DNA from 2 places in the Cernens ardua genome. Region 2 is predicted to be linked to the other one. Evidence: predicted binding sites of a transcription regulator. Region 2 holds the regulator's gene; the other holds the start of a gene.
The links. Region 2 encodes PhoB, which activates phosphate uptake and scavenging genes when phosphate is short. Its sites were predicted from a motif close to TGTCATANNNNTGTCANA; they were not measured.
Positions count from the first base shown of each region.

Region 1: LMG33818_RS03285 (inorganic phosphate transporter) is a predicted target of PhoB. The motif match lies at 6,002-6,019, and genes of this name have one in related genera.

Region 1 is NZ_JBPCZH010000001.1:737,249-753,963, forward strand. Features, by position in the region: gene LMG33818_RS03260 (ribose-phosphate pyrophosphokinase) at 1-694, shown strand, start outside; gene LMG33818_RS03265 (50S ribosomal protein L25/general stress protein Ctc) at 845-1,525, shown strand; gene pth (aminoacyl-tRNA hydrolase) at 1,809-2,396, shown strand; gene ychF (redox-regulated ATPase YchF) at 2,721-3,815, shown strand; gene LMG33818_RS03280 (sugar transporter) at 4,098-5,297, opposite strand; gene LMG33818_RS03285 (inorganic phosphate transporter) at 6,081-7,688, shown strand; tRNA gene LMG33818_RS03290 (tRNA-Met) at 7,969-8,045, shown strand; gene LMG33818_RS03295 (M18 family aminopeptidase) at 8,422-9,750, opposite strand; gene LMG33818_RS03300 (carboxy terminal-processing peptidase) at 10,258-12,366, shown strand; gene LMG33818_RS03305 (hypothetical protein) at 12,768-12,992, opposite strand; gene LMG33818_RS03310 (GlsB/YeaQ/YmgE family stress response membrane protein) at 14,188-14,436, shown strand; gene LMG33818_RS03315 (OmpW/AlkL family protein) at 14,854-15,510, shown strand; gene LMG33818_RS03320 (glycerophosphoryl diester phosphodiesterase) at 15,760-16,536, shown strand.
Region 2 is NZ_JBPCZH010000004.1:181,068-197,782, reverse strand. Features, by position in the region: gene recG (ATP-dependent DNA helicase RecG) at 1-361, shown strand, start outside; gene LMG33818_RS08890 (VOC family protein) at 591-1,475, opposite strand; gene hmuQ (heme-degrading protein HmuQ) at 1,825-2,160, opposite strand; gene LMG33818_RS08880 (HU family DNA-binding protein) at 2,449-2,727, opposite strand; gene ubiA (4-hydroxybenzoate octaprenyltransferase) at 3,265-4,158, shown strand; gene phoB (phosphate regulon transcriptional regulator PhoB) at 4,343-5,038, shown strand; gene phoR (phosphate regulon sensor histidine kinase PhoR) at 5,093-6,388, shown strand; gene LMG33818_RS08860 (N-acetylmuramoyl-L-alanine amidase) at 6,392-7,390, opposite strand; gene cysZ (sulfate transporter CysZ) at 7,492-8,274, opposite strand; gene phoU (phosphate signaling complex protein PhoU) at 8,680-9,423, opposite strand; gene uvrD (DNA helicase II) at 9,568-11,823, opposite strand; gene LMG33818_RS08840 (hypothetical protein) at 12,366-12,548, shown strand; gene LMG33818_RS08835 (DUF72 domain-containing protein) at 12,957-13,850, opposite strand; gene LMG33818_RS08830 (peptide ABC transporter substrate-binding protein) at 14,082-15,677, shown strand; gene mltA (murein transglycosylase A) at 15,801-16,715, shown strand, end outside.

The sequences.
Region 1 (16,715 bases), on a different contig from region 2:
GCGTATTACTGCCGTAGTACCCTATTTCGGCTATGCACGTCAGGATCGCCGTATCCGTTCCGCTCGTGTACCGATTTCAGCGAGGGTTGTCTCGGACATGATGGTAAAAGCCGGTGTGGACCGTGTAATGACAATGGACCTTCATGCCGACCAGATTCAGGGCTTCTTTGATGTCCCGGTGGACAACGTTTACGGCTCCCCCATTCTGTTGGATGATATTGAGCGTCAGAATTACGACGATGTTATTGTTGTCTCCCCTGACATCGGCGGTGTGGTTCGTGCCCGTGCAGTCGCCAAGCAGCTGGATGTCGAACTGGCGATCATCGACAAGCGTCGCCCGCGCGCCAATACCGCACAGGTAATGCACATCATCGGTGAGGTGAAGGATCGCACCTGTATTCTGGTCGATGACATGGTGGATACGGCGGGTACCTTGTGCAAGGCCGCTGAAGCACTGAAAAAACATGGGGCGGCACGGGTAGTTGCCTACGCCACACACCCCATTCTGTCAGGCCCTGCGGTCGACAATATCAATGATTCCGTACTGGATGAACTGGTCATTACAGATACCATTCCCCTGTCGGAAGCAGCCAGCCAATCTGGCAAGATTCGCCAGTTGACAGTCGCTGGCCTGATTGCTGAAGCAATTCGCCGCGTCAGCAATGAAGAATCTGTTAGCGCGATGTTCCACTGAGGTTTCCCAGTGGCGCATCCTGCGACAGTCATACGAAGTTCACGAACTTCGTTTTCTGGCGGAAAGGATACGATCTGGTCGCGGTTTGTATCCTGAAGTACTCCGCTTTACTTAACGAATGCACGCTAAAGTGCACATAAAGGAATTAACATGAAGCACGATTATACTCTTTCTGCAATTGTGCGTACGGAGCTGGGGAAAGGTGCGAGCCGCCGCCTGCGCCGTGCGAACGAACGTGTTGCTGGTATCATTTATGGTGGTGATGCCGAGCCTCTCCCCATCGCTATCGACAAGCCTGCATTCTACAAGGCGATCAGCGATGATGCTTTCTTCTCTTCCGTCGTGAAACTCGACATCGAAGGTGGAAAGGTTGAGCAGGTTATCATCCGTGATCTTCAGCGCCATCCTTTCAAGGAGCTGATCACTCACGCTGACTTCCAACGCATCAATGCGAACGAAGAAATCACCCTGAACATTCAGCTGCACTTCAACAATGCAGAAGAAGCCAAAGGTGTTAAAGACGAAGGCGGTATCCTCAACGTTCTGTTGAACGAAGTGGAAATCAGCGCGCTGCCGAAAGATCTGCCTGAATACCTCGAGCTCGACGTTGCTGAGCTGGGTCTGGGTGAGTCTCTGCACTTGTCTGACATCAAAGTACCCGCTGGCGTTACACTGACTGCTCTGGCACACGTCGAAGATGACGAAGATGCTGACGCAGCGGTTGTCACCGTTTCTCATCCGACAGTTGAATCCGAGTCTGACGAAGACGAAGAAGCAGCGGACGATGAAGCGGCCTCTGACGAAGGCGAAAGCAAAGACGAAGAAGAGTAATTCGTCTTTATGGCCCCCCGAGCGTCCAGGATGCTCGGGGGGTTATTTTATGGTAGAAACACAAGCGGAGACCGGGTATTTCAAGACAGGTCTTCAGGCGGGTGCGTCATTCCATCCAAGTGTATGCAACCAAACGGATATCCTTTTGATTAGGTGTCCCCGAAATCATCCGATAACATGGGACTTGGCATCGCCTGAAACAAAATCTCGTGTATTCATGCTTTGTCACACTTGCTCCCCTTTTCAGCCCCATCCTTCCGAATTTTCATTATGGTGTTAACCCATGTCCTCTTCCATTAAAGCCATTGTTGGACTGGCCAACCCCGGTAGCGAGTACGCAGAGACTCGACACAATGCGGGCGCATGGTTCGTAGAAGAACTCTCTCGGCGCAATAATCAGCCCTTGCGTGCAGAGAAAAAATTCCTCGGTGAATACGCCAAAGTACATCTCGGCGGCCGGGACATTCATCTACTGATACCCACTACGTTCATGAATAGAAGTGGTCAGGCCGTTGCTGCGCTGGCACGTTTTTATAAACTGGCCCCAGAAGAAATTCTGGTTGCGCATGATGAACTGGATATCGCACCCGGGGAAATTCGCTTCAAAAAGAGCGGCGGTCACGGTGGACATAATGGATTACGTGACATCATCAGTGCACTGGGTAATAACCGTGATTTTTATCGTTTGCGGGTAGGCATTGGGCACCCGGGTGACGCTGCCAAGGTTGTCAACTATGTGCTGGGGACTCCCGGCAAGTCAGATCGAATTGCAATTGATAACGCGATAGCTGCCGCTCTAGATGACCTACCCCTGGCTCTTGATGGAGAATGGAACAAGGCAATGAGCCATCTACATAGCCTCCATTTCTGATATATAAACGTCCGCAATCTGCACAGCGCCCTCATGATCGGTTAGACTATGCCGAATCAGAGTCATGTGTACAAAAGCTGGCGATACTCAGTGGCTATCGTTATGGCAACAGTTCTCGCCAAGGCGATGAGGTATAAACCAAGCAGCACACTCCATGTGCTTACCGCCAAGAGCCACGCTCAGTCTACATGGCAATCATTCATGACAAGATGAGTCTCCACTTGGGGTGTTTTTCAGTATGCGGGCCCTTACAATGCCAGTGCTTGCTCAAACACACTCTTACAGGAGCCTCCTCCCTCATCCTTAAGGTTTCAGGACAACACTATGGGCTTTAATTGCGGCATTGTCGGTTTGCCGAACGTGGGTAAATCAACGCTATTCAATGCACTGACAAAATCAGGCATCGATGCAGAAAACTTTCCCTTCTGCACCATCGAACCCAATACAGGTATTGTACCAATGCCTGATCCCCGTCTGGATGCGTTGTCCGAGATTGTCAAACCGCAAAGAGTCGTCCCCACCACGATGGAGTTCGTGGATATTGCAGGCCTTGTGGCGGGTGCCTCCAAGGGGGAAGGGTTGGGTAACCAGTTTCTCGCGAATATCCGTGAGACAGACGCAATCGCCCATGTGGTACGTTGTTTCGATGATGAGAATGTGATCCATGTCGCCAATCAGGTTGACCCTCAGGCCGATATCGAAACCATCAATATCGAATTGGCGCTTGCTGATCTGGACAGTGTTGATCGTGGCATCCAACGTTTGACGCGCGTTGCCAAGGGCGGCGATAAAGAAGCTATCGCAACCAAAGCGGTATTGGAAAAAATTCAGCCTCACTTGGCAGAAGGGAATCCACTTCGTTCCTTCGGGCTGGATGATGATGAAAAAGTATTGTTGCGTGGCTATGGTTTCCTAACGCTGAAACCCACCATGTATATTGCCAATGTCGATGAAGATGGCTTCGAAAACAATCCTTATCTGGATATCGTTCGCAAGATTGCCGAACAGGAAAACGCCGTTGTCGTCGTTGTCTGCAACAAACTGGAAGCTGAAATTGCCGAACTGGATGATGGCGAAGAAAAAGCCATGTTTCTGGAAGAGCTGGGGATGAAAGAACCGGGGCTTGATCGTGTCATCCGCGCCGGTTATTCACTGCTTGGCCTGCAAACCTATTTTACAGCCGGTGTACAGGAAGTCAGAGCCTGGACAACCCCTGTCGGGGCCACGGCACCGCAGGCAGCAGGCGTTATTCATACCGATTTCGAAAAGGGCTTTATTCGTGCCGAGGTGATCAGCTACGAAGACTTTATCACCTACAAGGGCGAAGCAGGTGCCAAGGACGCAGGCAAATGGAGACTCGAAGGCAAGAGCTACATTGTTCAGGATGGTGATGTTGTTCACTTCCGCTTCAATGTATAGCGCCCTTTCAAAAGGCGCCTGTGAGACTGCTTCTTGAGTAATGACTCAGCGCTTGGGTAGAAACAAGCGCTGGTTAGCTTCGCAAAGCACGAGCAAACCATAAAGAGAGGGGCTGACGGTCATGACACCATCAGCCCCTCTCTTTATCATGTATCATTCAGACCCTTCCATGGCCATGACATGGGCACCAGGCGGGCTTCATCACATTGAAGTCACAAGAACAATCCGGCATCCAGCCGCCCCACATGCTTCGGCTTCCCAGAATGATCAAGAGCCGTGCCATCAGGCCCCATTATGCCGGATTCGCTTACTCATCAAGGAACGCCCTGCAACGGCGCCATAAAGCAAAGTACCGACCAGAGCCAAACCACCGCCGTAAATACCCACAAGGCTCAACTGTTGATGGCTGATGACGATACTGCCCAACAGGGCCCCTCCTCCAATACCCACGTTGTAAAGGCTGGAATAAACGGCCATCCCCACATCCGTTGCATCGCTTGCCTGTTCCAGGATACGTGCCTGCAGACTTAACCCAAGGCACATGATGGAAGCCCCCCAGATCGCCACCAATACCATGAGCATTTCATGACTGTGTGCAACTGGCAGTAGCAGAAAAAGACAAAGGGTCATGACAGCTACAGTCGCGAACATAAAGGTCCTGGGGAATTTCCCCCCCAAGCGACTGAACAGCAACGAGCCCACGATTCCAGTAATACCAAATGCCAACAATAGTCCTGTGACCATCATGCTGGAAAGGTGCGCCACTTCTATAGAGAATGGATCAATATAGCTATACGCCATGAAATGACCGGTGACCATCAGTAGCGTCAGGGCATAGAAAGTGAGCAGCAAAGGTCGCTTCAACAACGTGGGAAGGCTGGAAAATGACCCTGCGTTCTCGCTGGGCAACAAGGGCAGTGAACGCCCAAGCACCAGCAGTATCATGGTAGCCGCCATGGCGACCAATGAGAAAGTAAGCCGCCACCCAAACGCGTTACCGATAATGCGACCCAGTGGGACACCCAGTACCATTGCCAGCACCGTTCCTGTCGCCAGAAGCGCAAGCGATTTGTGCTCTTTCCCCGGCGGGCCAATACGCACCGCTAACGATGCCGTGATGGACCAGAAAATCGAGTGCGCCAATGCAATACCGATACGACTGACGACCAGTACGGGGTAACTCCAGCTCACTGAAGAGAGAATATGGCTGATAATAAAGATGACAAATACCACACTGAGCAGGCGTCGACGCTCCATCTTGCGAGTAAGCAACATGGCAGGTAGAGAAAACACCGCGACTACCCAGGCATATATAGTCAGCATCAACCCGATTTCATGCACAGGAAGATTAAAGCTGATACTGATGTCATTCAGCAATCCTACCGGCATGAATTCGGTAGTATTGAAAATAAAGGCAGCCAGCGCCAACAAACCAACACGCAGCCAGGCCTGCCGATTCGAATAGGAGGTCGATGAGGTCATTCCATATTCCACTATCGTTATGGTGAGATTGGAAACCATGCCCAATCAGGCGGGATAACAGGCGATATACTGTTTTAACCAAGGCACTGTGTTAATCAATGCACTGTTTTGGCCAATACACTATTTTAACCGATACACTACTTTAACCATTACACTACTCAAACAGTACGATGTTCAAACAGTACATTGTTCCAGGTTCCAGACGTACAAGGCTTCAGCCAGTAATATTGCTGACCGAACAGTTATCCACATTATGAAGAAGGAACGGCCATACCGACACAAGCCTTTGCATCGATATATGACCGAACGAGTATGGGCGTAACCACAAGGCATATTGCCCATGAAACGCCGCGGCGGATTATTACACCAAGTTGCGTTTTCATCTATAGCCTTATGTATAATAATTGTGTCCAAACCACGCAAAGAAAGAGACGAGGCAATTTTCCAGGCCAAAAAGGCAGGTCAACGGTATATGTGTCAGCTATACGCCATAAAGTAGGCATTTCTTTTTGCGATCCTTTGTACATTTTTCGTGCTATCCGATTTCACATACCTCCCTTCAAAAAGACGGCTGGCCTCTGTATTCCGGGGCTTTTCTCACGTGGTTTTTCCAGTTATAAAGTGCTCTTGAAATTGATGTACCTATTCTTCGCTGATTGATAGCCGTTTCAGGAAGAGCAGATTTATGGCAATATGACACAAATTGTCACATTACTGTCATCTTGAAGTAATACGCTTGCCGCGCACCTTGAATCACATGTTGTCCGCTCGGAATCCTTGCTTATGTCCATGCCTCCCCCTCCGGAACCCTCTGTCAACGTCACAGAAGTAGCACAGCGTTCCAAGAGAGGCTTCTCGAAACTGCCCACGGCCCTGCTTATGGGGGGCATGATACTGGCAGGCCTTTGTTATATATTTTATTGCCTGGGTATTGATCTCGATGGTATTCCTGCCATTCCCTGGATCACCCTGTGCGCTGCACTTCTGATCGCCTTTGGCTTCGAATTTGCCAACGGATTTCATGATACTGCCAATGCAGTCGCCACCGTCATTTACACCCGTTCCATGCCACCGCAGGCAGCAGTGCTCTGGTCTGGACTCTTTAACTTTTTCGGTGCTCTGGTGGCAACTGGAACTGTCGCCTACGGTATTATTGCGCTATTGCCTGTCGAACTGATTACCCAGGTCGGTACCGGTGCCGGCCTTGCCATGGTTTTTGCGCTATTACTGGCTGCCATCAGTTGGAATATCGGTACCTGGTATTTTGGCTTGCCCAATTCCAGTTCTCACACCCTGGTTGGCTCCATACTCGGAGTGGGACTTGCCAATAATTTTCTGGAAACCGGGCGTGCTTCCATCCATGGTATCGATTGGGGCCAGGCTGAAAAGATCGGTTTGTCGCTGCTCTTCTCCCCTATCATCGGATTTATTGCCGCTGCCCTGTTGTTGATTGTCATGAAAGTCTTCATCCGGGCGCCTTCACTGAACAAGGTGGCGCAGCCTGATGAGAAACCACCCGGCTATATTCGGGGTCTCCTGATACTGACATGTACAGGGGTCAGTTTTGCCCACGGGTCGAATGACGGGCAAAAAGGGATGGGGCTCATCATGTTGATTCTAATTGGACTGGTACCGGCTGCCTTTTCCCTGAACCCGGATTCCCACACTCAGGATCTTGTCGAACTCCAACAGGCATCCAACCACGTTGCACAGATGCTGGAACAGTATCCATACCCACCCACCACTATCGATTCACCTCAGAAAGTGGTTACAGAGACGATTAAAAACCATAGCTGGGATATACAGGCCACACCTGCACTGGCCGAGTACCTGCGTAGTACAAGTGATGAGCTGGCCCGTTATCATAGCTTTAGTGAAATTCCCCACGAGGAAGTCGCTCAGATCCGTACACGCTTGTATCTTACGGGAGAGGCCCTTCATCTGATCGAAGAAGGCCGTGTGCTTGCCATTTCGCCACAGGACCGGCAAGCCGTGGATGCCTACCAGGCAGCCGTCAATCGGAGCACCCAATACATTCCTTCATGGGTAAAAGTGGCGGTTGCACTGGCTCTGGGGCTCGGTACCATGGTTGGCTGGAAACGGGTCGTGACAACCATTGGTGAGAAAATCGGCAAAGACAATCTGAATTATGGACAAGGGGTCGCTGCGCAAACGGTGACCATGGCCACCATCGGAGCGGCTGATCACCTTGGGCTCCCTGCCTCTACGACCCATGTACTTTCATCCGCTATTGCGGGGTCCATGTCCGCCAATGGTTCCGGCCTGCAATGGGCAACCATTCGCAATATGATACTGGCATGGATCATGACGCTACCCGCTACAATACTCCTCTCCTTTATCCTCTTTATTATTTTGCGTATGGTGTTCTAGATATCTTTGCAGGCCTACAGCATCTAACTATCCTGTTTGATCCTATCCGATCAGAGAAAAAGCTCGGTATATTTGCCGAGCTTTTTAACGATCAATGAGAGTATTTTATCGACCGGAAAGAAACATCATTCTTCTTATCGATCAATTTTGCCAGCTTCCTTTCGCAAGCAACCCTATATAGCGGGCGCGTAGAAATAGCAGCAACTCGATGATTTTTCGTCTTTTATATTTTTATGGTTGACATTTTCAGCATGATCAGTAAGATACGCACCCATCGAAGGGCTACGTAGCTCAGCTGGTTAGAGCACATCACTCATAATGATGGGGTCCCCTGTTCAAATCAGGGCGTAGCCACCACTTCGATCCCACCTGTTGTTCTACAATGCCTCTCTGCAACTATTCCTATTCCTATTCCTCTGTTTTCAACTACTCTTATTCTACTTATCGATATCCATACCCTGGATACAGTATACCTTTACGTGGATGTCCAGATTGAATACGAACTACCGGTGAGGCCGCCGATATTTTGCCTTCGACCGTCTGATGATTTTTGAATAATCCACGAACAGAAGGCGTACCAGAACCTTGACCGATACGCCCAATGCCTTTCAGCCGTTATCTTTCATGAGATATTGCTCAACCGCTCTCTTTCTGCCAGTCGATATCTTTCACAATACCGGGTTGGAAACTGACATTTTAGTAGCCGTATCATCAGACTTCCCTTATACGTTACCTACTGAATATCCTCACGATTACAGAAGCCTACCAAGGCCTTGATCATGAACTCAGGGTCCTTGCTCCCCGCTGTTTCACGAATAGAGTGCATGGCCCACTGAGCCAAACCGATATCCAGTGTGGGAATACCCAACTGTGTTGCCGTAATAGGCCCAATGGTACTGCCACAACCCATATCCGAACGCGTGACGAAGTCCTGTACGGGGACATCATTCTGCTGACAGATATCACGGAATAGTGCGGCGGTTTGGCTGCTGGTGGCATAACGTTGGTTAGCATTGGTCTTGATAACCGGCCCACCATTCAAGCGAGGCCCGTGGGACGCATCATGCTTGTCGGCAAAATTGGGATGTAACGCATGCGCATTGTCACAAGAAATGAGGCGCGAATGTTGTATCAGGCGTACTCGCGTCTCTTCAGCACCATTGGCCTGAGCAGCTCGCTGTGCGCCCACGCCTTTCTGTTCACTCAAACGGGCAAGCACGTCCGCAAGGAAAGTACCCTGTGCACCACTGACACTCGCGCTACCGACTTCCTCATGGTCATTGGCTACAAGCATGGTTCCCTGCGTGCCATCAGCCTCCAGGAGCGCTTCAAGCGCACAAAAGCAGGACAACAGGTTATCCAGACGCGCGCTGCTGTAGAGTTCTTCCCTGAAACCGATCAATGCTGCTTGCTGGGTATCATAAAAGCCCAACTCGAAATCCAGTACATCCCCTTCCGTTGCACCATACTGTTGTTCAATCAAGGTTTTGATGAAGGTATGGACATCCTCCCCCACCTCTTCTTCAATAGAGGCCAGAATAGGCGCCATTTGGGTCTGAGGGTTGATCTTGCGCCCACTATTCGCTTCCCTGTCCATGTGAATGGCCAGGTTGGGAATCACCGCTATGGGACGTTTGGTATCGATCAACAGAGATTCGATACGCCCGTTTCGGCGCAAATGCACACGGCCAGCCAACCCGAGATCACGATCAAACCAGGGGTTTAACAGCGCGCCACCATATACCTGGATACCCAATTGCCACCAATCACGCGAATTGATCAATGCATTGGGCTTCAGGCGCAACTGTGGGGAGTCCGTATGGGCACCCATCATGCGGAAATCCGTCAGATCCTTCATCGGCAGGCGGAAAGCAATCAAGGCGCCATCGCCACGTGTGACATAATAGCTCTCGCCCGCTGAAAGTGACCACGACTCCCCTTCATTCAAGCGAGTAAAACCGTTCTCACTCAGCCGTTGGGCCATTACCTCCACGGCATGCCAGGGGGTGGGAGAAGCATTCAGGAAAGAAAAGAGGCGATGTAATACTGCTGAGGAAGACATAAAGTTCTCTCGTTTTTGCCTATGAAGTGGTTTATAGATTGGCAGCAATAAAGATGAATAACGAAAAGGGAACCATGAAGAAGGAGTGAATCTCCACTGGCGATATACTTTTTATTGGAAAAGATGTTTGAAAACATTGTTTCCCAACGTATCTTTTGACTATCATGGTTATCAAATGACTTGGCATGTTAAACAAGAATTCATGAGAACAGTCCCTGCCCAGACAAATTTCAGCCTTGGCAACGCTCATGTAAACGTCGCCATCTTCAATATCGCGCACCATGAAAAAAAGACGCCTTTAAGGTAGTGTCAATCTTCTTCCAGCAACCTTCAATGCTATTGCCTGCATGTATTATGCCGACAAAAAAGGCATATGACGATTGACTATACACCTTAAAGGCCTGTTAAACTGCTGGAAACCCGTTGATGGATAGTCTATGGCATGACGACATGCACAGGGCTGTTTTTCTGAACTTTCAAGATTAATAAAATCGGGAGTCATCCTTGATGAGGCCGTTTATTACTGCTTCAAGTGCTATTGCTCTGGCCTTGTGCACTACTTTAGCTACCCCTGCGCTGGCCACAGTCACCCCCAATGCAGACGATTCGCTAGCCTCTCAGGAAGTGACTCAATCCATTCGCCTGGGCAGTTATGTTCATATCAATTTTGACAAGGCATGGTCCAACAAGGCCTTCGATCTATTGGTCAAATCGCTTGATCCGCAGCATCTTTATCTGACGGCAGCAGACGTAGGCAAATATCAGTGGCTCAGAAACAACTTTGCACAAGTTGTTTCCTCTGGGCAGCTTACCAGTCCCTATAACTTCTATAACCTGTTCCAGTCGAGGGTACAGGAACGTTTGGAGTGGTTGATCACTCAACTGCAAAAACCGGAACCCTTCAACTTCAATACAGATGAACGGCTGCCAATCAAAAATGCAGTTCCCAGCTGGGCATCCAGCTTCGATAGCCTGAACGACATCTGGCAAAAACGTTTGTTGAATGCCGCGCTGATTCAGAAAATAACTGAACCCAAGCTGACGGACAAAGAGATCAAGACCCGACTGATCCAGCGTTTCAAGGAACAGCTCAATCTCCTGAAGCAAACCAACACGGATGATGTGTTGAGCCTGATCATGGGCGCTGAAACCAATGCGGTTGATCCCCATACAGCTTATATGTCACCCGAAGACAGTGAATCCTTCGATATCCAGATGCGTTTGTCGCTGGATGGCATCGGTGCAGTGCTACAGGCACAGGATGAATACGTCAAGGTAGCCTCCCTCGTACCTGGCGGCCCTGCGGCCCGCAGTGGCAAGATCCACGTGGGCGACAAAATCATCGCTGTCGGCCAGGGGGATAGCGGACCCCTCAAAAGCATTGCCGGAATGCGAATTGATGACGTAGTCAAATTCGTACGCGGCAAGAAAGGCACCGACGTTCGCTTGCAAATCATCCCGGCTCATTCCGTCGATCCGAGCCAGACTCGCACGATCACGATTACGCGTGAACAGGTAAAACTGGAAGATCAGGCTGCCAAGGGCCGTGTTGTTGACATTGATCACAATGGTCAGAAAGAACGCGTCGGTGTGATCACCATTCCTGCCTTCTACCTCGACTTCGCTGGCTATGAATCAGGAGCAGCCAACTATCGTAGTTCTACCCGTGACGTTGCAGAGCAGATTGAAAAGCTGAAAAAACAGAATATTCAGGGTCTAATTCTGGATATTCGTAACAATGGCGGGGGTGCTCTTCAGGAAGCAATTTCCATGATTGGCCTGTTCGTCGATCAAGGCCCTGCGGTACAGGTAAGAGATGCACGCGGCCATGTATCGATCTACGGTAATGATCACCCCAGCATGGTATGGAGCGGTCCGTTGGCAGTAATGGTCAACCGCCTTTCCGCTTCCGCTTCTGAAATCTTTGCTGGCGCAATTCAGGATTATGGACGCGGCCTGATTCTTGGCTCACGCTCCTTCGGTAAAGGCTCGGTTCAAACCGTGAGTGATCTGACACATGGTGAACTACGCCTGACACGCGCCAAGTTCTACCGTATCTCTGGCGGCAGTACACAGGATCATGGTGTAACACCGGATATCAGCTACCCCTCTTTCTATAATGACAAGGAAATAGGTGAAAGTTCTCTTCCGAATGCAATGCCCTGGGATACCATCCCTGCTGCCCAGCATCGCATGTACGGTGATCCAAAGGCTTATTTGCCTGAATTGCAGAAACTCCATAATCAACGTATCAATCGCGAGCCCAATTTCCTCTATCTGACACAGGAAGTCGAGCTGATCAATCGTCTGGATAAACAGGATACGTCTGTCAGTCTGAATATTGATCAACGTCGCAAAGAGATGCGTCAGCAAAATGATGCTCAACTTCAACTTGAGAATGCACGTCGCAAGGCACTGCATCTGAAACCGCTGAAAGAAGGCACCAATGACTTCGATGCCCTCGACAGCATAGGGTCTGACGATGCCAATTCACCTATTAATCAGGCTGAAGTGGATGAGAGTGCTCAAATCCTTGCCGATTATGCACAACTCACTGCCGCCCAGAATCAGGTCTCACAAAACGAAGCGAATAGTTCAGGCTCAGATACCCACTAAGCCAATTGAACGCTTGCTGGCCTCCCCCCCCTGTACAACCGGGGGGACAGAAAAAGCCTCTGGCCCCTTCCCTGTATGGATCGCCAGCAGGCTTTTTTACGTTTGAAACCTTACTATGGGGAACAGCGCGAAGTCTCGATATGTCACCTGTTCAGGCAGGTGACACAGGGGACAGGCAGGAGAAGAACAATGCCAACTCAACGAAGCGCCAGCCGAGGAAAACGACAAGCCCTAAAGGAAATTCACATGACAAGCGCTGAGGTGTAATGGGGGCGAAAAAAAATAGTACTCAGTAATGAAAGTCCTGCATTAATAACGCAGGGCTAGAAAGTACCCACATCAAAAAATAAATCGTTAAACCCACTTCGAACAGGCAGATTCAATACTTGTTACGCGACTTGCTACACAGATAGCATAGTATCACTGGCAAATTTTTGTATGCAGAGCAGAATGTCCACGACATCCTGTCGCTCCAGACCATACTCATTAATGAGTATATCCAGCCGCTTTTTGAAGCCTTCATCCTTTTTTAATGACGCAGTAGTATCCAAACCACGAAGCATCTCGCCCAACTGGGCCTCAAGCGCCCATTTGTCCTTGATCGAAAGAGAACTTTCACGAGGCATACATTATTATTCCATCAAATAAATTTATTTACTTTTTTGTAACGAATAACTATGAAATCAGACATGCTATTCAATAGCCAAATTTCATATTACTTATATTTAATTACGACTATTTACTTACTAACGCTATTTATACGCTATTACTTTAGGATCATTCAGACAAGCTACCAAACTTCCAGACAATATTCATATAATTGACTCTGAAATGAATACCAGACCATAAGAATACGAGCAGGTACTGGTTGCCAACTTCTGGTTATAACTTTGATCATTCACACATTCATTGAGGACACATGTATTAACGATGCCAAAGGCTACGTTGTATATCCTCAGGCATTGACGCTGATACATTACCATGAAGCTGGACATTAACTGGCCTAAAGTACACAGGAAGAGGAACGAAAAACATGTTCCGATTCACCTGATCAGCGCGACTCATACGACAGTCCATAACAAAGGCAACGAAGAATACTATTTATCATAATACTATTCATCACAATATTATTCATCACATATATGTGAAAAACTAAAAAACTGATTGGCTATCAAACTCATCATATCCGATGTACAGATACTTTTTACCAATACCAATTAAACTTCAGGGCAAATATATACAACATTCAGATTAGCACGCTATACATATACGACTGATTATACATGGTAGGCCATTTCTATTGCATGAGAGTAGAAAACCGACACTCCGCCACAACTGGGCTCTACAGGTAGCCAATAAAATGGGGCCCATACAATAGATGTGGGCGCTTCCGAATAACGATCATCGAAGAAACAGCCCATGACCCCCTGTAATCCTTTGTGGAGGATACGCTTCATCGCGTCAAGGTGCCAGCTCTTTTGGTTGATACATGCAATTATTCATTTTTAAAACAGATCATCACCCTACACAGGAATGAGAGCCACCTCTTTTCGACTCATTATAAACCTGTAAATGTGAAGGTACATGGCCTAAACCAGCGAGTGCGAGCGTTCACGCACATTTGTTCCATAAATCATGCTGTCTTTCAACAAGTTAAAGTTATCTTAACGCGCTTAAGGCACATACAAACCGTGATTCTGTTACGGTTGGTTACCCAATAGCATAAAATAACCCATAAAGACTATTCTTTCATTGGGCAAAAATATACTACAATCAAGGGGTAATAACGAATCACTCAATTAAAGAGTCAAGGAGCACATCATGGGAATCCTTTCATGGATTATTTTCGGCCTCATCGCAGGTGTAATTGCCAAGTGGATCATGCCTGGCAATGACGGCGGTGGTTTTATCGTGACTATCATCCTCGGTATCGTAGGGGCTGTTGTCGGTGGTTTCATCGGTCGTTTGATCGGTTTTGGTTCTGTAACCGGTTTCAACTTCGGTAGCTTCGTCATCGCAATCATCGGTGCTTTGGTAGTTCTGTTCATCTACCGCAAAATCACCAGCTGATTCTCGTTGAAATGAACGAGTAGTTGACTTGAAAACCCTGTCTTCGGATAGGGTTTTCTTTTATCCCCCTCATGAAATTATATTCAACGTACTATATTCAACGTGCAACGAATCAACCGCCAACGTTTCCCTCTGTCATCTTTTACTGCGCTCACCCTTGAACTTTTCTCGATATCTCCGTGATACCCCCTATCACTTTTCATCAGGCTTTTGGAAACCATAAAGCATTGTATGCCTCGAGTGTATTACAAGAGGTTCACCCTGTTTTCGCATACAACTTTTGGAGAATGCGGCAACCTGCCACATCGTCAAATAACCACACATACTTTAAGGTTAATACCATGAAGTTTTTCAAGGGAAGGCTTCTCGACGCCTGACGTCTATCACACTGGATCGAAAATAGCGGACAATTTCGTCATGAAACTAAAAACATTAGGTCTTTCTCTCGCTACCGTTGCCTGCTCGCTGGCCTCCGTTAATGCTTTTGCCTATGGCGCCGGTGATTTTTGGGTGCGTGGCGGTCTTACCTATGTTCACCCCATGGGTGGTCATACCAATCTGAATGGTAAATTGACCGGCGCACGCATTCAGCGCCCTCAAAACGACCATGGCTTCGGTTTTACCCTGGGCTATCGAGTGACCAACCAAATCGGCGTCGAGTTGTTGGCCGCTCCCAGCAGTTTCAAAAGCGATTACAACGTAAAAATTGGCGCTACTAAAGTAACGCACGGCAGCACTCGCGTTCTTCCACCGACCCTCACCGCACAGTATTACCCGTTAGGCGGTACTGATTCACAGGTACAGCCATACGTGGGTGCAGGTGCCACTTATAGCATCTATTCCAGCACTCACCTCGCCGGGGGCTATAGCGCACATCTGAAAAACACATGGGGATGGGCAGCACAAGCCGGGGTGGATTACATGTTGACCAAACACTTGGGGGTTAACGCAGCCATCTGGTATCTGGACAGCAAACCGGACCTGCGCGTCAATCAGGATGGCGCCTCCTTGACCAGTAAACGACTGAAGGTTAACCCCATTGTCTTCATGACAGGTCTGACCTGGCGCTTCTAAACTGACCGTATAATAGTTATTCATCATTCCAGAACCGTATGACTCATCGGATATGGGCAGAGAGGTTGAAACCGCTCTGCCCTTTTTGAATTGAAGTCTTGCGACAGCCCTCAAACATGAAGAGCATGCAAAAACTCTTCCTGACTCTGCAACAAAATCACTAACACGAGGCCTTTTTTGTTGCTAGGCTAGAGAGGCACAATCCCTATGCATCAATGTATCCCACTCCTCCAATGAAAGGACTGTGTTGTGTCGGTACACGAACCCACTCTTAATATACCCGCCTTGAACCAAACCGTTTTCGCACATCGCGGTTTGCCTACTCGCGCTCCTGAAAATACATTAGCTGCCTTCCAGTCAACAGTTCAAGCCGGCGGTAAATGGATAGAAACAGATGTTGATATCATCGCCGACGGTACACCAATCATCATTCATGACTCAACGCTTGACCGTACAACGAATCGCAAAGGTTCTTTCTACCCCCTTCAGCAAGCCGATCTAGACTCTATCGATGCAGGCCGCTGGTTTGACGAAACATTTGCGGATGAACGTATCCCTACCCTGCATCAGCTGATTGACTTCATTAACGAACATGAGCTGAATCTTAATCTGGAGATCAAGCAAAACGAGCAGGGTGCCAGGCAAACCATCCGGTTGATCAACACAATCATTAAAGAACTTGGTCGCCTTTCACCGCAGTGCCAGGTGATCGTCTCCTCATTCTCGCAACCCATTCTGATGGCATTTCATGAAAGAGCCCCTGCGTATGCCATAGGCGTCCTCTTTGAAACGGCAACACTACAAAGTGACTGGTTGACCGTATTGGAGCTTTGCGGGGCGACCTTTGCACATGTCGAGAATGATGGGCTGACACACCAAACTGTCGCGAAATTATCCGCTGCCGGTTATGGTGTCAATGTGTGGACGGTCAATGATATTGATCGGGCAAAAGAGTTGTTTTCGTGGGGGTGCACTGGCGTGTTCACGGATATTGTCGATAAAATGACAACCGTACTGAACAACTGATTTTAACACGATGAAGGGGAGCGTTGCCGCATAAAACACAATGTTCCGAAAGGTGAATGAGCAGGGTTGTACCAAAGCAAGAACCAAACAGCAGTCTCTCAGGAAGCCACTGACACCGTGGCCAGCTATTTCTTCATATTGCTATACTGCCTGATTTAATGAAGAGGGCTAGTGTTGCC
Region 2 (16,715 bases):
GGCCCAACTACATCAGCTGCGAGGGCGTGTAGGCCGAGGAAGTACAGACAGCTATTGTGTACTGCTCTATGCCGCACCATTATCGGATCATTCACGCGAACGGCTCGCTGTAATGCGAGAAACCAATGATGGTTTCAGGATTGCAGAACGTGACCTTGAGCTGCGGGGCCCCGGTGAAGTGCTGGGAACACGCCAAACAGGGCTGCTGGGCATGAAGATTGCCGATATGGTGAGGGATCGCCCGTTACTTGAGCCCGTCCATCGATTGGGGGGAGAGTTAATGGAGACTCATCCAGAGGTCGCTGTCCCATTGATACGCCGGTGGTTAGGCGAAGAAACCGGACGTTATGCCACTGTGTAACCAATAAAAAAAAGCCCTATTCTCTATAAAGCCCCGCCATTTCATGGCCGCTTTGGATATTTCCGTAAGGCGTATATTTGATATTTTATGTTTTTTCGTCTCCAAGCCTTTAAAAAGCCAAACGTCACGTTATAAGTCACAAGTACTGAAAGTTACATTACAGGGGGCCATGGCTGATCGGCTGAGTTCCCGACGGCTCTTAAAAAGTCTCAACTATTCTTTTCATTTCTCAAAGAAGACAGTCTTCGCACTGCTCAAAGCGTAAAACGGTGCCTCCCAAAACGCTGGCAGGGATATCTGCTATATGCTCATTGATCCTCATGTAGGGTACATTGTTCCTTTCCCAGTGGGCGATAGCGGCGTTCAGGTCCATGGTTTCCAAACTGATGGCCACCGCACGGGAAGGCGCTTCAGCGACATTTTCCAAATCAGGGATGTGTTCTTTCAGGGAGGACGGGGAAAGCAGCCAGATATCGCCTTTGGGAGTTGCCACACGGTATCCGCCATTTACAGAAAAGATATTGGCCGCCCCATGGATAAGCCGATAATATTCGAAATCACGCTGGATATTATCACTGATATACCACATGGCCTTGAGGCGTGAGACCTGATTGGGATGGTATTCATCAGAAGGATCACGACGAAGCAATTCAGGGTGCGGATAATGACAAAGAAATTGGGTAAGAAATGGCTGTGAAGGGTCATGTAGAATATCAAGAACAACGCTCATTTCAACGGAGCCTTGCCGGCTGTGCGACATTCGCTTGAACTCGATAGGCTCCCAGGGGGCGAAACCTCTGGCTTCAACCAGCGCATGATCATGTGCCATGCACTGTGAATCAAGTGCCAACATGGCAACACCATCACCATATCTCAAGCGAGCTTCTATAGCGCGAGCAAATCGAAAACCATTGGCATCCGAATAGCTGGTTTGTTCCGGGCGGGCAATCGTAATGATTTCAATAAAAGTATCGGGAAAAAGCAGCAGATAGTTATCCGTTCCCCAAGGGTGACTTTGTCGCTGATTATGTACAAACCCCAACGCCAACACTTGCTTTAATGCAGAGTCGAGATCCTTCACCGCTATCATGGGGTGATCAATGCCAAAACCCATCCACGAATCCTTATCGTATCGCTTTCCACTAAAAATATAGGGTTTTTGACGCTATCACCCCCCTACTTTATGACCTGCCACGCAGCAATTCACTCATTTACATATCACTTTCTGTTCATCAAAAACAACGCTTACCAACCAGTTGGATCTTAATGAACGGTGAGGAAGCACATCGGTATTCATCTGTAAAAGACTGATACATCGACATAACCCGAAAACAGGCAGTGATACTCACCTTCAGCATAAAGCGCTGATAGAGGGCCGTCCAGCCATTCCATTCTGTTTGGCTTGTACCGCAAAGTGATATGGCTTCTTGACTATTTATCTTCCAGCCATTTTGCAGGAAGAATCAATCACTTTTCTTGTCTGCAACCACCGCTTGAAGAGACTCAAACCCTTCGAATACGGGAGGGCCAAGATAGATCTCTTCACGTTTTGCCTGCCCTGCGTTGGCATGCGCTGCACGGAATGCCTCTGATTTTGTCCATTGCACAAAATCTTCTTTACTGCGCCAAATGGTATGTGAGGCATAGAGAACGTGATCTTCTTGCTCTGGCCCACGCAGTAAATTGAATTCAACGAATCCCGGCAGGGTTTCCAGGTGGGTTTCACGATCCAGCCAACGTTTCTCGAACGCATCGGTTGCATCAGGACGTACCTTGAAACGATTCATTGCGATATACATGTGGATCTTTCTCCGGTCTGGGGCTTCAAGTGAGTAGCCATGAATTGAATCACATCCTCATTCTACCCTGCTTGATACCAATACATCAGAGGAAAACTTGAAATTGACACTATCGAATAGATAGAAAAAGCCCAATATTAAGGATGAGTAAAGTCGTAGACAGTAAGAGGAGGCAAATTACAACGAAAGGGGGGAGAAAACAGCGGGGCAAATGATCAGCGCAGCAGAAAACCGAACGATACCGGCCAAACCGAATAGCCGGTATCGAGATAGTGTGCCGAAAGGGCTTTATTTACCGGAAACGGCGTCTTTCAGGCCTTTACCTGCCTTGAAGGCAACATTTTTGCTGGCAGGAATCTTGAGCTCTGCGCCAGTTTGCGGGTTTTTACCCGTACGAGCAGCACGCTCACGAACGGTGAAGGAACCAAATCCGACAAGGCTAACGTCTTGCCCTTTGGCAACACTGGCAGTGATTTCATCAAGAATCACATTCAGAACCTGACCGGCCTTTTCCTTGGACAGATCAGACTTTTCAGCGATGGCAGCTGCGAGTTCGGGTTTACGCATAAATATAATCTCCTGAATTTGCCATTATCTGGCAGATCACCGGTTTACCGGTGTTTATATGGGAACTCACGCAACAGACCCTGGGCGGCTTTTACAAGAAACACACAGGCAGCTACGAGGTTCACTTGACTGTTATTACAGGAAGCCATTTGGCCCTTGTAACATACCCTTTCGATCATCATGAACGATGTCATGCCGATAGGGAAATCAAGCATTCACTTGAACACCTTTTGTGTACGTTGGAATGAAAACGCACACGCTATATGGAATCAGACTTTCACTCTTTATAGGGGAAATGTCTATCCTTGTACAAGCATGGTTTACGTAAGAAAAATGATCCAATAAATTCATGAAAATGGGCCACTATCTGACATAAAACAAGCGTATAAGCCGCAACCATAGCGGACATGTCCTTACATTGCCAGAAAATGCTACAATTTTCCCATCTACATTAATGCCAGCATTCGTATATTGGCGATATGATTTCACCGCTAATCCAGCTTTTTACAACCTTCTTCTGAGAACATCGGCAATTTCATGACACACCCGAATGTATCGCTCCGCCATAGATTGACGCGACTGCCCGACTTTCTTCAACTCATGCGCCTTGACCGCCCCATAGGCACATGGCTACTGATGTGGCCCACGCTGGCCGCCCTCTGGTTGGCAGCGGATGGCTTACCTTCGCGCAAGCTTCTCATCATTTTTGTTGTTGGAGTGTATTGCATGCGAGCTGCAGGCTGTGTAATTAATGATTACGCGGACAGGCACTTCGATGGCAAGGTAAAGCGAACAAAAAACCGTCCGCTGGCTACTGGCAGGATTTCTGCCAGGGAAGCGCTCATCCTGTTTTTCTCACTCATGGTGATCTCATTCATCTTGGTCTGCTTCACCGGCGGAAAAACGGTTCTTGTTTCCCTTGGGGGCGCTGTTCTGGCTGCCTGCTACCCTTTTGCGAAGCGCTACACCCAACTTCCTCAAGTCGTATTGGGAGCTGCCTTCAGCTGGGGTATTCCTACAGCCTTCATGGCAGTCAAAGGGAATGTACCTGCGATCGCCTGGTGGCTTTTCCTGGCCAATGTGGTTTGGACGCTCATGTACGACACAGCCTATGCCATGGTGGATCGTGATGACGACCTCAAGATTGGCGTAAAATCAACAGCCATTCTCTTCGGTGAATATGACCTCACTATTTTGACCTTATTAAAGGTCATCACTTTATTATTGCTGGCAGGCCTCGGTGTGGAGGCAGGTCTGGACGGTTTCTACTGGTTGGGACTCGTGGGTGTGATTTGCCTATTCGTCTACCAGGGGTATTTGACACGGCACAGAAGCAGGGAAGGCTGCTTTCAGGCATTCCTGAATAATAACTGGGTCGGCATTTCCCTCTTCGCCGGCATTGTTTTGGCACTTTGGCCTACGGCAGGATAATCAAGAAAGCATCCTAAACAGCAAAAACAGGTTGGATTCAGCAGTGTCATAAGACTGTCACCACATTGCGCTTAAATTGTCATGCAACCGCCATAAACGCCCCTCAAGGGCACAGAGGCATTTTTGTTCGGCAAGTATTAAATGCGGTTTTGCCTGTTCTTCGACCACAACGAGAAGAGATGCAATGAAACAGACAGTGTTGATTGTAGATGACGAAGCTTCTATCCGGGACATGATCGCCATTGCGCTGGAAATGGCCGATTTCAATGTGCTCGAAGCGGAAAATGCTCAACAGGCGCTGCCCTTGGCTGTCGATGAGCGTCCTGATCTTATTTTGCTCGATTGGATGATGCCGGGGGTCAGTGGTGTTGAACTGGCGCGCCGCCTGAAACGGGAAGAAACCACTAAAGAGACACCGATCATCCTGCTGACAGCCAAGGGTGAAGAAGATAACAAGGTGCAGGGGCTGGAAGCGGGTGCCGATGACTACATTACCAAACCGTTTTCCCCCCGCGAGCTGGTTGCCCGCCTCCGCGCTGTTTTAAGGCGTTCTTCCCCTTCCAGCCAGAATATTGTCGAAATCGATGGGTTGGCACTTAACCTTGATAGCAAGCGTGTCAGTATCAATGGTGAATCTATCGATATGGGCCCGACAGAATACCGCTTGCTGGCCTTCTTCATGTCGCATCAGGAACGTGCTTATTCCCGCGCACAACTGCTGGATCAGGTCTGGGGAGCCAGTGTGTATGTCGAGGAACGTACCGTCGATGTGCATATCCGCCGCCTGCGAAAAGCGCTGGGCAAGCAACATGACTATTTGGTACAAACAGTGAGAGGCACCGGGTATCGTTTCTCAAACCAGCGTTCCCGTGCCATTTGAGAACTGTTCAACTACCCGCATTGTTCAACTATCCGAGGCTATTGTTGATACCTCATGCGTTATTGGACTCAAGAGATAGCACTGCTCGTCGCCCTTTTCCTCATAGGCTGTGTTATTGGCTTATTAGCGGATCATCCTGTCACAGGAATGGTGCTCGGGTTGGCGCTCTATATCACTTATAGCTTTTGGCAGGTGTGGCGGATTCTGCGCTGGTCTCACAAAGCCTACGACACATTGCCGCCCTCGGCCCCCGGAGTCTGGGGCAATATTTTCGACCATCTATATCGCTATCAACGCCGTGAGCGCCGTCGACAAACCCAATTACGCCAGGTGATTGGACGTTTCGACCGCCTCTCCGAGGCCATGAAAGATGGCATGATCGTCCTTGATAATAAAGGGGCACTGGACACCTGGAATGCAGCCGCCAGCACGATGTTGGGCCTGGAGTATCCGGCAGACCGCGGGCAATATGTAACGAATCTCCTTCGCCATCCGCAGTTCGTTCGCTATTTCGAGTCCGGAAAATATGAAGAGGGGTTGACTACCCGCTCGCCGCTCGATGAATCCCGTTGGTTACATTTCCAGATTGTCAGTGATAGCCGTAATGAACGACTGATGGTGGTTCGCGACATCACCCGCCTGCAACGCCTCCAGGAAATGCGCCGCGATTTTGTCGCCAATGTTTCTCATGAGCTACGTACGCCTCTTACCGTTTTTACCGGTTATCTGGAGCCTCTGGCGGATTACGCTGGCGAACTGCTGCCGCCGCGAATGCAACGCGGACTTGAACAGATGCAGCAGCAAAGTGACCGCATGCGACATTTGATAGACGATCTACTCATGCTGTCGCGGCTTGAAAATGGCGTACCTATCAGCCCTTACAATCCCGTCAATATCGCCATGCTCGTTCAACAGGCGGAACAGGACGGCAATGCATTATCGCAAGGCCAACATTCCATCAGCGTGGATATAACACCGGGTTACCATTTGCTGGGGGCAGAAGAAGAACTGCGTAGCGCCGTCACCAATCTGGTCTCGAATGCGGTCAGATATTCAGGTGAAAAGGCGCATATTCATATTACATGGCGAGTTGAGGAAGACGGCTCCGGTCAACTCTGTGTCAGTGATGACGGAGAAGGTATCGAAAAACATCACCTTGACCGCCTGACCGAACGGTTTTATCGCGTAGACAAAGGTCGTTCCAGTTCAACAGGTGGCACTGGCCTTGGGCTTGCCATCGTCAAGCACGTGATGATTCACCATGAAGGCCAGATTCAGGTCGAATCACAGCCAGGAGACGGCGCACATTTCACGCTTGCCTTTCCTGCCAACCGCGTCATTCAGGAGTGAAGGCTACCACGCCTCATCCAGCAACGATTGAGCCTTTTGTTCCCCATCATACTTGTTCAACAACGCGAAAAGAATTGCGGCAGTTTCAAGATCATAGTGACCCGAATAATTGGTGGGGCGAAAATGCATTTGGAAGCTGGTCAATACCTGCTTCGTTTGCTTGTCCATCCTACCTGTCGGCTCAATGGCATAACCATAAGCCGCCAGCCCACGCTGTAACACACGTATACTTGGCATATGACCACCAGCAAAACGGTTCTTATACATCAAAACCGTCTGATGATCAGGCCATGCACCGATACCAGCACGATATAACTGCTCCCATGGGAAGAACGGGCCCGGGTCTGTCTTGCGACCGGGAGCAATATCGGCATGCCCCACCACATGAGTAGGCGGAATGTCATAGCGTTTGACGATATCTCGTGCCAACGCGATGATCAAACGAATCTGAGACTCTGAATAAGGCGCATATACCCGGCCACTTAAAGAGCGTGTATAACCCGGATTCACGATTTCAATCCCAATGGATGTGTCATTCAGATTATGTCTATTCCCCCAGGCACTTACCCCCGCGTGCCAGGTTCTCATCTGCTCATCCGCCAATTGATACACCACGGGCCGTTGGCGATAACTGGCCGGCTGATTGGTCACAAGGTAGTGCACACCTACAGCGCCTTCTGTCAACGCATCTATTGATTGTTGATCATTGCCTGCGGTGTAATGCAGTACCAAAAAGTGGATACGCTGGTTCTCCCCACGGGTATGAAGAGAGCGATCTACCCAATAGCCTTGCCTGGGCTTTAATCGAGCCCCTTCACGTTTTGTCAGTATCTTTCCCGGAGACCTGTCCTGAATGACCGGCACACTAAAATCATCAGAACGTGCCTTTTTGTATGAGGGAGGCTTGTTGTACAAGGAAGATGTACCGGGACCTATTGGTTGGCCACTACTACAGGCTGTTAATATCAACAGACACAACAACCCGCTTATCCATTTAATCATTACACTGAAATTCCAGAAATATTTATCTCTCAATACGCCAAGCGAGTTGAAATACGGCTTTTTCCCCGCGGGGTGTTTCTCCACTATTGTGTTTTGCCCTTTTATTCGCCTGATGATTTATGATCCGATGATGCCGAGGCCCGTGCGCCAGACTGATACTCAAGCTGCCGGCTTACCTTGCCATAACTATCGCGCCACATGATTACCCCCGCTGCGACGGCGGCAGGCATCACAATCAGGTTCACAATGGGAATCCATAGCAAAACACTCACCGCAAATCCGAATCCCAATGTTTTTATCGGCAGCTTGCCCAATAATTTGAGCATTTTTTTGAAAGAAACTTCGTGGACATCCATCGTGTAATCAAGATATTCCAGCGCAACGCTCCAAAAGGAGAACACCAGCCATAGAAATGGCGTGATCAAATGAACAACAGGTACCCACCCCAGCAAGAATAGAATCAGCATTCGGGGCAGGATATAGCTGAGCTTGTGCAGTTCACGAATAAATCCATCCCATGCCTGCCGTCCAAGGCTACGCTGGTCATTGGCGCCCTCCATGCCCAACTCATTTTCAACGCGTTCAACCAGAAAACCATAAAACGGCGAAGCCAAAAGGTTAACCATCAATGTAAACGTGAAGAACGCAATGACGATCAATGTCAGCGTAATCAGGGGAATGAGGATCCAGCCCAGCCAGTCCAGCCAGTGGGGAATCAAGGCAATCCACTCATCCAGCCAATGGGTAAATACCTTTACAAGGCCATAAAGCGTAAGTGAATACACTACAAGAATAATAATGACCGGGATGATGACATAACGCCTTAGGCCGGGGCGCATCACCAGTCTTATTCCCTCACCCAACGCTTCGAATCCTTCCAACATCTATTTCTTCCAACCTCCAATGCTACAAATTCTGGTAAGCGGGCTCACTCGCCCTGATTATACTCGGCAGAGTCAATCGACCCACGAAGTACGACGATTCAGCCGTCCCCACGGTTCGATCACGCTAGTATGAACCGCATTCCAAAGGAACACTAACCTATAACTCGTTTGAACAATACAACGTCACAACACGGATTTACGCAGGTGTTTCCAATGAAAAACCCCGATGCTGGCATTTGAGTCCAGCAATCGGGGCCTAGTTCCTGCAAAACCAACTATTTCAGCTTCAACAAAGCAAAAGAACTCTTTATTCAGTCAAAATATAGGTGACTGAGAACCGAATGACATCCTGCTACCATGAGCCACCCAGATAAGAGCTACTAAAAACATATTCGCTATTCATAACTACTTGTAACTACCTAAAGAGCCATCGTCCAGATCCTTTTCATCAAGATCGCGACGATTGGAGTGGCGCAGATCCAACCCTTTGACCAGATATACCACAGATTCTGCGAGGTTATCGGCATGGTCACCTATTCGTTCCAGCGCACGCAGTACCCACATGACATCGATGACGCTGGTGATAGAGGAAGAATCTTCCATCATGAAGGTAGCCAATGAGCGCAAGGCACTTTTGTACTCTTGGTCCACGTCGGTGTCTGCACGGCGTACATCAAGCGCCAGTTGCGTATCAAAACGCGCGAATGCAGTAAGCGCATTACGCACCATGGTTTTAACCTGCGTGCCAATGCGGCGAATTTCAGTGATGCCTCTGTCCGTTTCCTTGCCCCCAATCAGAGCCAGGGCATGACGAGCAATCTTGTCCGCCTCATCACCTATACGCTCAAGATCAGACGCCGCACGTATAACAGCAATGACTAACCGTAAATCCGAGGCAGCCGGTTGTCGACGCGCGATGATTTCAGTGCTTTCATCATCGATCTTAAGCTGCATTTCATTGACGTCGTGATCCTGCTGACGCACTTGTTCAGCCAGCGCACCATCACGCTCCAGTAATGCTGTCAGTGCATCGGTAAGCTGTTTCTCGACCAGCCCCCCCATCGCCATCAGGTTCGTCTTCAATCCTTCCAATTCCTGATTGAATTGGCGGGAGATATGTTGGCTGTATTGTTCGTTGGAAATATCCATGGATCTCCCTTAATACGTAATAGGCGCTATGACCGATAGTATCACCTGATTGAATGACATTAATATGACGCTGTGCGCCTAGGGAGCGTGATCGCACTACTCTCGTTGCTGGTTTTGGTTTCTACTCCAGTCTTTGTTTCTACATTACAGTGCTTCGAGTTTGGCAAAGCCCAGTACCAGCCATTTATCGCCATGATCCTCAAAACTGACCTGAACGCGCGCGCGATCTCCCTGCCCTTCTGCATTGACGATCACCCCTTCGCCAAACATCGGGTGACGGACACGCTGCCCTAATGACAATGTCATCCCCGCGCCCTCTGCCTCTGTTTGACGGGAAAGCCCAGAGGCTGGTTTTGGTGCGCGATAGCCAGAGGAAGGACGTTCCGTCATGGGACGCGACACCTGCCCTCGCAAACGCACTTCATCCACCAGCCCCGCGGGTAATTCGCGAATAAAGCGGGAGGGACGCTGATAGGTTTCCTTGCCGTGAAGGCGGCGCATCTCAGCGTAAGTCAGGTACAGCTTCTTCATTGCACGAGTGATACCGACATAGCAAAGGCGGCGCTCCTCTTCCAAACGCCCCGGCTCTTCTGCAGACATTTTATGAGGAAACAACCCTTCCTCTACCCCCGCAATAAAGACGAGCGGGAACTCCAGCCCTTTCGCAGAGTGCAACGTCATCATCTGAACGGCATCTTCGTATTCATCTGCCTGCTGCTCACCCGCATCCAGTGATGCATCCGCCAGAAACTGTTCCAGCGTGGCCTCACCAGCCGCTTCACCCTCTGGCTCGAACGGGTCAAGGCCACGTACCCCCGTTTGCCCTTGTGCAAAGGCACGTGCGGCACTGACCAGTTCCTCCAGGTTTTCAACACGTGCCTGCCCTTTTTCTCCGGGCTCGGCTCGGTGAAATTCAATCAAGCCGGTTTTCGTCAATACATGATCAATCAGCTCATCCAAAGGTAATCCGGACGTGTCGTTATCCAGCCCATCAATCAGATTAACGAAATCAGTCAGCGCATTGGCTGCTCGCCCAGAAATCGCCTTTTTCGCGATGGCATCATGAATGGCATCCCACAGTGTCATGCCTTCATCGCGAGCATGGGCACGCAGCCGCTCCACACTTTTGGAACCGATACCGCGCGCCGGTACGTTGATCACACGCTCCAACGCCGCATCGTCATTACGCGTCACCATCAATCGTAGATAGGAAAGCGCATTCTTGATTTCCAAACGCTCATAAAAACGATGTCCGCCATAAATCCGATACGGAACAGACGCACGAATCAGCGCTTCTTCCAGCACACGTGACTGTGCATTGGAGCGGTAAAGAATTGCTACATCACTTCGAGACAGCCCTTCCTCTTTCACCGTGCGGGAAAGGGTATCAACAATAAACCGGGCTTCATCCAAATCATTGAAACCGGCGTAAACAGAGATTTTGTCGCCCTGCCCAATATCCGTCCAGAGCTCTTTACCCATGCGCCCAGTGTTATTGCGTATCAGGGCATTAGCTGCTTCAAGGATCGCTTCGGTGGAGCGGTAGTTACGTTCAAGCCGTATCACTTTGGTCGATTCGAATTCATCCCGAAAACGCTCAAGATTTTCCACCTTGGCACCACGCCAGCCATAGATCGACTGATCATCATCGCCCACTACCGTTAACCGTGCCCGTTCTCCTGCCAATAGCTTGAGCCATAGGTATTGCAAGGTATTGGTATCCTGGAACTCATCCACCAGAATGTGAGAGAAGCGCTCCTGATAATGTTCTAAAAGTGCGGGATTATCCCGTAGCAGCTCCAGAGAACGCAGCAACAGCTCGGCGAAGTCAACCAGCCCGGACAGCTCACAGGCATTCTGATAAAGCGCGTACAACTCCACCATCTGATGGAGGTAGGGATCACCTGCCGTATCGATCTGTGGTGGACGCAACCCCTCTTCCTTGCAACCGGCGATGAAATTGACCACCTGACGCGGAGGAAACTTCTCATCATCAATCCCGTGATCTTTCAGCAGACGTTTGATGAGGCGTAGCTGGTCGTCTGCATCGATGATCTGAAAATGTTCGATCAATTTGGCATCGTGCCAGTGGGTACGCAGCAAACGGTGGGCAATCGAGTGGAAAGTCCCTACCCACATACCACGGGAAGAAAGGCTCAGAATCGCATCCAGGCGCGTACGCATCTCCCGCGCGGCCTTATTGGTAAACGTTACCGCTAGAATGGAATAAGGAGAAAGATGCTCTTGCTCGATCATCCAGGCAATGCGGTGGACCAATACCCGTGTTTTACCTGAACCTGCTCCTGCCAGCACCAGAAGGTTGCCCTGAGGTGCACTGACAGCCTCACGCTGTGCATCATTCAGATGGTCTAGCAAAGGATGCGCTGATGTCACGTCGATACCTTCTGTTCCAAGAGGATTGAAATCATGCCAATACCGCTGATTCTACCATAATTACCCTGTTGAACCTGAAGGAAATGGCGGTACCAGTAGCATCGTATCTCTATCGAACAGTGAGGCAGTACCTCTCATTGCTGGCCTGTAAAACATGTCATTACCACCTTTTGACGACATCTGCTTTTCACAAGGGTATTTTTGAGTTATACAAAGAAGGTAGCCTTGGCAAGAAATAAAGAGGCGTCATCAGAATGTCATCGGCTACCGTTATAACCATACAGTGACATTGTGCTTTCTGTGGACGTGGCTATCGACTGCCATCAAGGGCAAAGCGCTTTAATGTGTCACGCATTACAACTGCCAATATCCAACAAGGCGAGAGACTCAATACGGCTATCATTCGCATCGTTACAACCTGATATGTAAGGCGAGAACCTGCGCCTGAACTGTCTGTACAATAGTTGGAAACGATACCTCATACTGTTGCACACGCGGTTCGGATGTCCGGTTCTTCACTGCTTTCCTGCGATTCAAGGAGCTTGTGAATGCATCACAAATCGTCACATACTGCTGTTGAAAACAAATTGCTCGATACTTTCCTTCAACTGGAAGCCATGGCACAAACCAAACGCCAAAAGCTCGCCTCCTACCGATATCGCCATGCGCGCCAGGGGATAGAACGCCACTGGGAAAGGCGCAAACTTGATCATGAGATGAAAATGCTTTAGCCCCTATAAAGGGTAAAAACCGATACAACCGGGAAATCAACGGCCGTATGCGCGGCCGTTTTGGTGTAGAAGTATTTGTTTAAGGAAATCGGGCTAGAACAATGAGATGAAAGGAAGCTCCCACACTAAAATATAACTTAATATATTACGAACAATGAACATCCTGGTAACTAATATAAAAGAAAAGATGTCGCAGGCCCCCACTTCTTCATTCCCTACTAAACAGTAGCTTTACCTTAGGCCTATCTTGAGATGAAATGAAAAGTATAAGTAAGGCAAAGTGCTGTGAGATGACTGCGTGTGCTTTAAAAATTATTCTCAAATACTTTCATTTATAAACTATTTTATTCAGTCGAATATCAATTATTTCTTAAGATGCTCGACTCATGCTGGACGAGAACGCATTTATCAAAAAAGTGTTCCCTGTCTTTCTCCCGGAAATTCTCCTATATAACATCCCTCAGGCAATTCGGATGAATTATCCAAAAGCCTTTTCTCAATCCGCTGCAAGCATTGTCTGGCAAGGGCTGGGGCGCTTTTGTTATCCGCGGTATGCACAAACAAGAAAGGGGTTTTCCCCTGAGTTATCCACAGGACTATACGTTCAATCCAGGGTGTAAAATAATAGTCATTAATATTCATGTCAGTATGACCAATAAAACGTATTATTGGCGATACACCAGTAGAAATCACATGTAGAGGACGCTTTGGCTTTTCCTTTTGTGCATGTACAAGTGCCAGGTCATTATTTGATGGTGTTGAAAAAAGAGGCCTGACATCCAATAAGACACGATCTACCTGATAAGTTATCAACAAGCGATTAAAATACTTTTCCACCGCATCTTTATTAAATAATGCGATATCACGAGGTTCTACGGCACAAGGAATATGACGTGGCCAGTGGGCTAGAACCGCCTCAAGTTTTTCAACTTCATCAGGACCAAAATTTCGTGGTAGCTGAATCATCACTGGCCCGAGCCGTTTACCTAGCGGAGATATTCGATCCAAAAATTCATTCAGTTCTGAATCAATTTCGTGTAAACGTTTTTCATGCGTTAACAACGAGGGGAGCTTGAAAGAAAACTTGAAGGTTTCGGGTGCCGAGCTTAACCAGGACTGAATTGTCTCACTTTTGGGCGCACCACTATAGAAGGTAGTGTTACCCTCTACTGCCGAGAAAACGGTGGCGTATTCTTTCAGACTTTGCTGCATATCCATATGTTGTGCATACAGCGAGCCGCGCCAATCGCCGTTGGCCCACATGGGTAACCCCAGATACAACCTGCCATTCCCTCGAGACATGGTTCAACCTTAAATCATTCCAACTTAATAACTGTTGCTGTTGCTCTAAACATCGCCCATCATGAGTAGCATTTTAATCCGTGTATGAGTGCCATGACAGGTGTTGATGAGGGTTGCTTGGCTTTCAATCGCTCTGCATCTCTCCGATAAACCGGATGTAGCTCAAACGACGCGATGAACGCGTCACGTTTTCACCCTATACTTTTTCCCTGAAAATCAGGACGTCCTTGCATGCTGAAATACTTCAAACACACCATGCCCTTGGCTCTCCTATCCCTTGGTCTGTTTTCGGTGTTATGCGTCACAACCACCGCTGCCGATGCAACCACACTTAATATCGGGGTGGGGGGTGAATTGACTTCGTTTGATACTTCGCAGGTACAAGGGGGTATCTGGGAGTCGCAAATTCTTCAGGATGTGTATGAAGGGCTATTGCAAAACTCGGCAGAAGGCACACCAATCCCTGGGGTGGCCTCTCACTGGAAAATATCCGATGACGGCAAAACGTATACGTTCTATCTTCGCCCGGATGCAAAATGGTCAGATGGCACACCGGTCACTGCGGATGATTTCGTCTTTGGTTGGCAACAGGTACTCAATCCGAAAAATGCGTCCGATTATGCCTATATGCTATACCCGGTGGTAAATGCAAAAGCGATCAACAGCGGTAAAAAGCCCGTAAATTCTCTTGGGGTGAAATCGCTGGAAAATGGTCGTGTCTTCCAGGTCACACTCAACAGACCAACCTCTTATTTCCTTCACATGATGACGCATTTCACCGCCTACCCTCAGCCTGAAAAAGTGGTCAAGAAATATGGCTCCAATTGGGTGAAGATGAATCATATTGTGACAGATGGCGCCTATAAACCTGTGCAATGGATCTTGCATGATCACATTGAGGTCGTCAAAAATCCCTATTACTACGACGCCAGCAAAGTAGCCATCAATACAGTCAATTATTACAACGCAGAGGATATCAACTCGGCGGTGATACGCTACCGTGCCGGAGAGTTCGATATCACCTCTGTACCGCCGACGCTCTATAACATGTTGAAGTCAAAGTATGCAGATGCACTGCACCAGTCCCCTTATCTGGGGACCGAATACTATGCCTTCAATAATCGTCCGGGGCATCCCACTTCGGATAAGCGGGTCAGAGAAGCCCTTACGCTGGCAGTCAGGCGTGATGTGCTGGCAAAAGCCATCATGGAAGGTTCCTTTCTGCCTTCGGAGAGCCTCGTTCCCCCCGGTATGAAGGGCTATACCCCTCAAACGGCAGATGACAGGAACGCTCCATATGCTCAGCGTTTGGCGAAAGCAAAACAACTCCTGGCTGAGGCCGGTTATTCACCCTCTCACCCTCTCACGCTGACCCTGAGCTATAACACCAACGATCAGTGGCGCAGAGTAGCTGTCGCTGTGGCTGCCATGTGGCGCCCGTTGGGTGTCAACGTCAGGATGAATAACAGCGAAGCCTCGGTGCACTTTGCCTCGCTGCGCGAAGGCAAGTTTGATGTCGGGCGCGCGTCCTGGATTGCTGACTATAATGATCCCGAAGATTTCCTGTCGATTCTCCAAAGTGGGGTCGCCAAGAATTACGAAGGTTATGCAAGCCCCATGTTCGATCATTTAATGGGCGAAACAGATGCAACCACAGACGAAGCCAAACGTATCCAGCTTATGGAGCAGGCTGAAGGGGTCGCCATGAATGATTATGCATTATTGCCATTGTTCACCTATGTTTCACAGTATTTGGTGAATCCAAAGATACATGGCTGGAAAGCCAACGTACTGAATACACATCCGGCACGGTGGATGAGTTTTTAAATCATGAATACTCTCCAATAGGCCCATATAAAGGCATGAGGGATATCTGTATCATGAGCCCATATCATCACAGTCTCTCGTGCCATCGTGGCTGCACAAACGGATCGGGAAAGAGGTACTCACTTGTTTAGTTCAATTTTTGGTCGCCGATTTTCACTGGGCACTGGCCTAACGCTGGGCTGCCTATTGCTTTTGGCTTCTTGTGCTACCCCTACGTCCAACCAGCCCACTATTGTTGAAACACCGGGCGGGCAACCGGCCCCCATTCCTACCGATGAGCAGGCCAATAACCCTTCCGTAATCTCTTCGCCGGGAGCCGGGCTCCATCCTGCGACACCTCCGGATGCACGTAATTCACATCTTGTCCGTAGCCACTGGTCGGACTTGCCCGGGTGGAGTAACGACAACCTCATTCCAGCATGGGGTGCATTCAAATCCAGCTGCCTGGCATTGGTCAAAAAAGTACGCTGGGCCCCTGTGTGTCGGGCAGCCAATGATGTTGATCCACTGGATGCCCAGGCTATCCAGCACTTTTTCCATGCCAATTTTGTCCCCTATCGGGTCATCAATCCAAATGGCACACGTACCGGTACGATCACAGGTTATTACGAACCCGTATTGGAAGGCTCACTGTATCGACACGGACCTTATCAAACACCGCTCTACTCACGCCCCCGGGATGTGAGCCACTGGCGCCTTACCCGTCCAAGGGCACAATTATTGGCAAGTGGTGTGCTGAAAGGGCACGAACTGGTGTGGGTAAACGATCCAGTGGAAGCTGCCTTTTTACAGATTCAGGGCTCCGGCGTTATCCAGCTGGATAATGGTCGGCTGATGCGTGTTGGTTTTGCAGGCACGAATGAACATGCTTTTCGCTCATTTGCCACATGGTTGATTCGGCGGGGGGAGATCACATATGCCAATGCAACCATGCGGGGTATCAAAGACTGGGCACGAGCGCATCCCCAGCAAGTGGCCCGCATGTTGAACTCCAATCCGCGATACGTTTACTTCCGTGCGTTGCCTATCAACAATGAA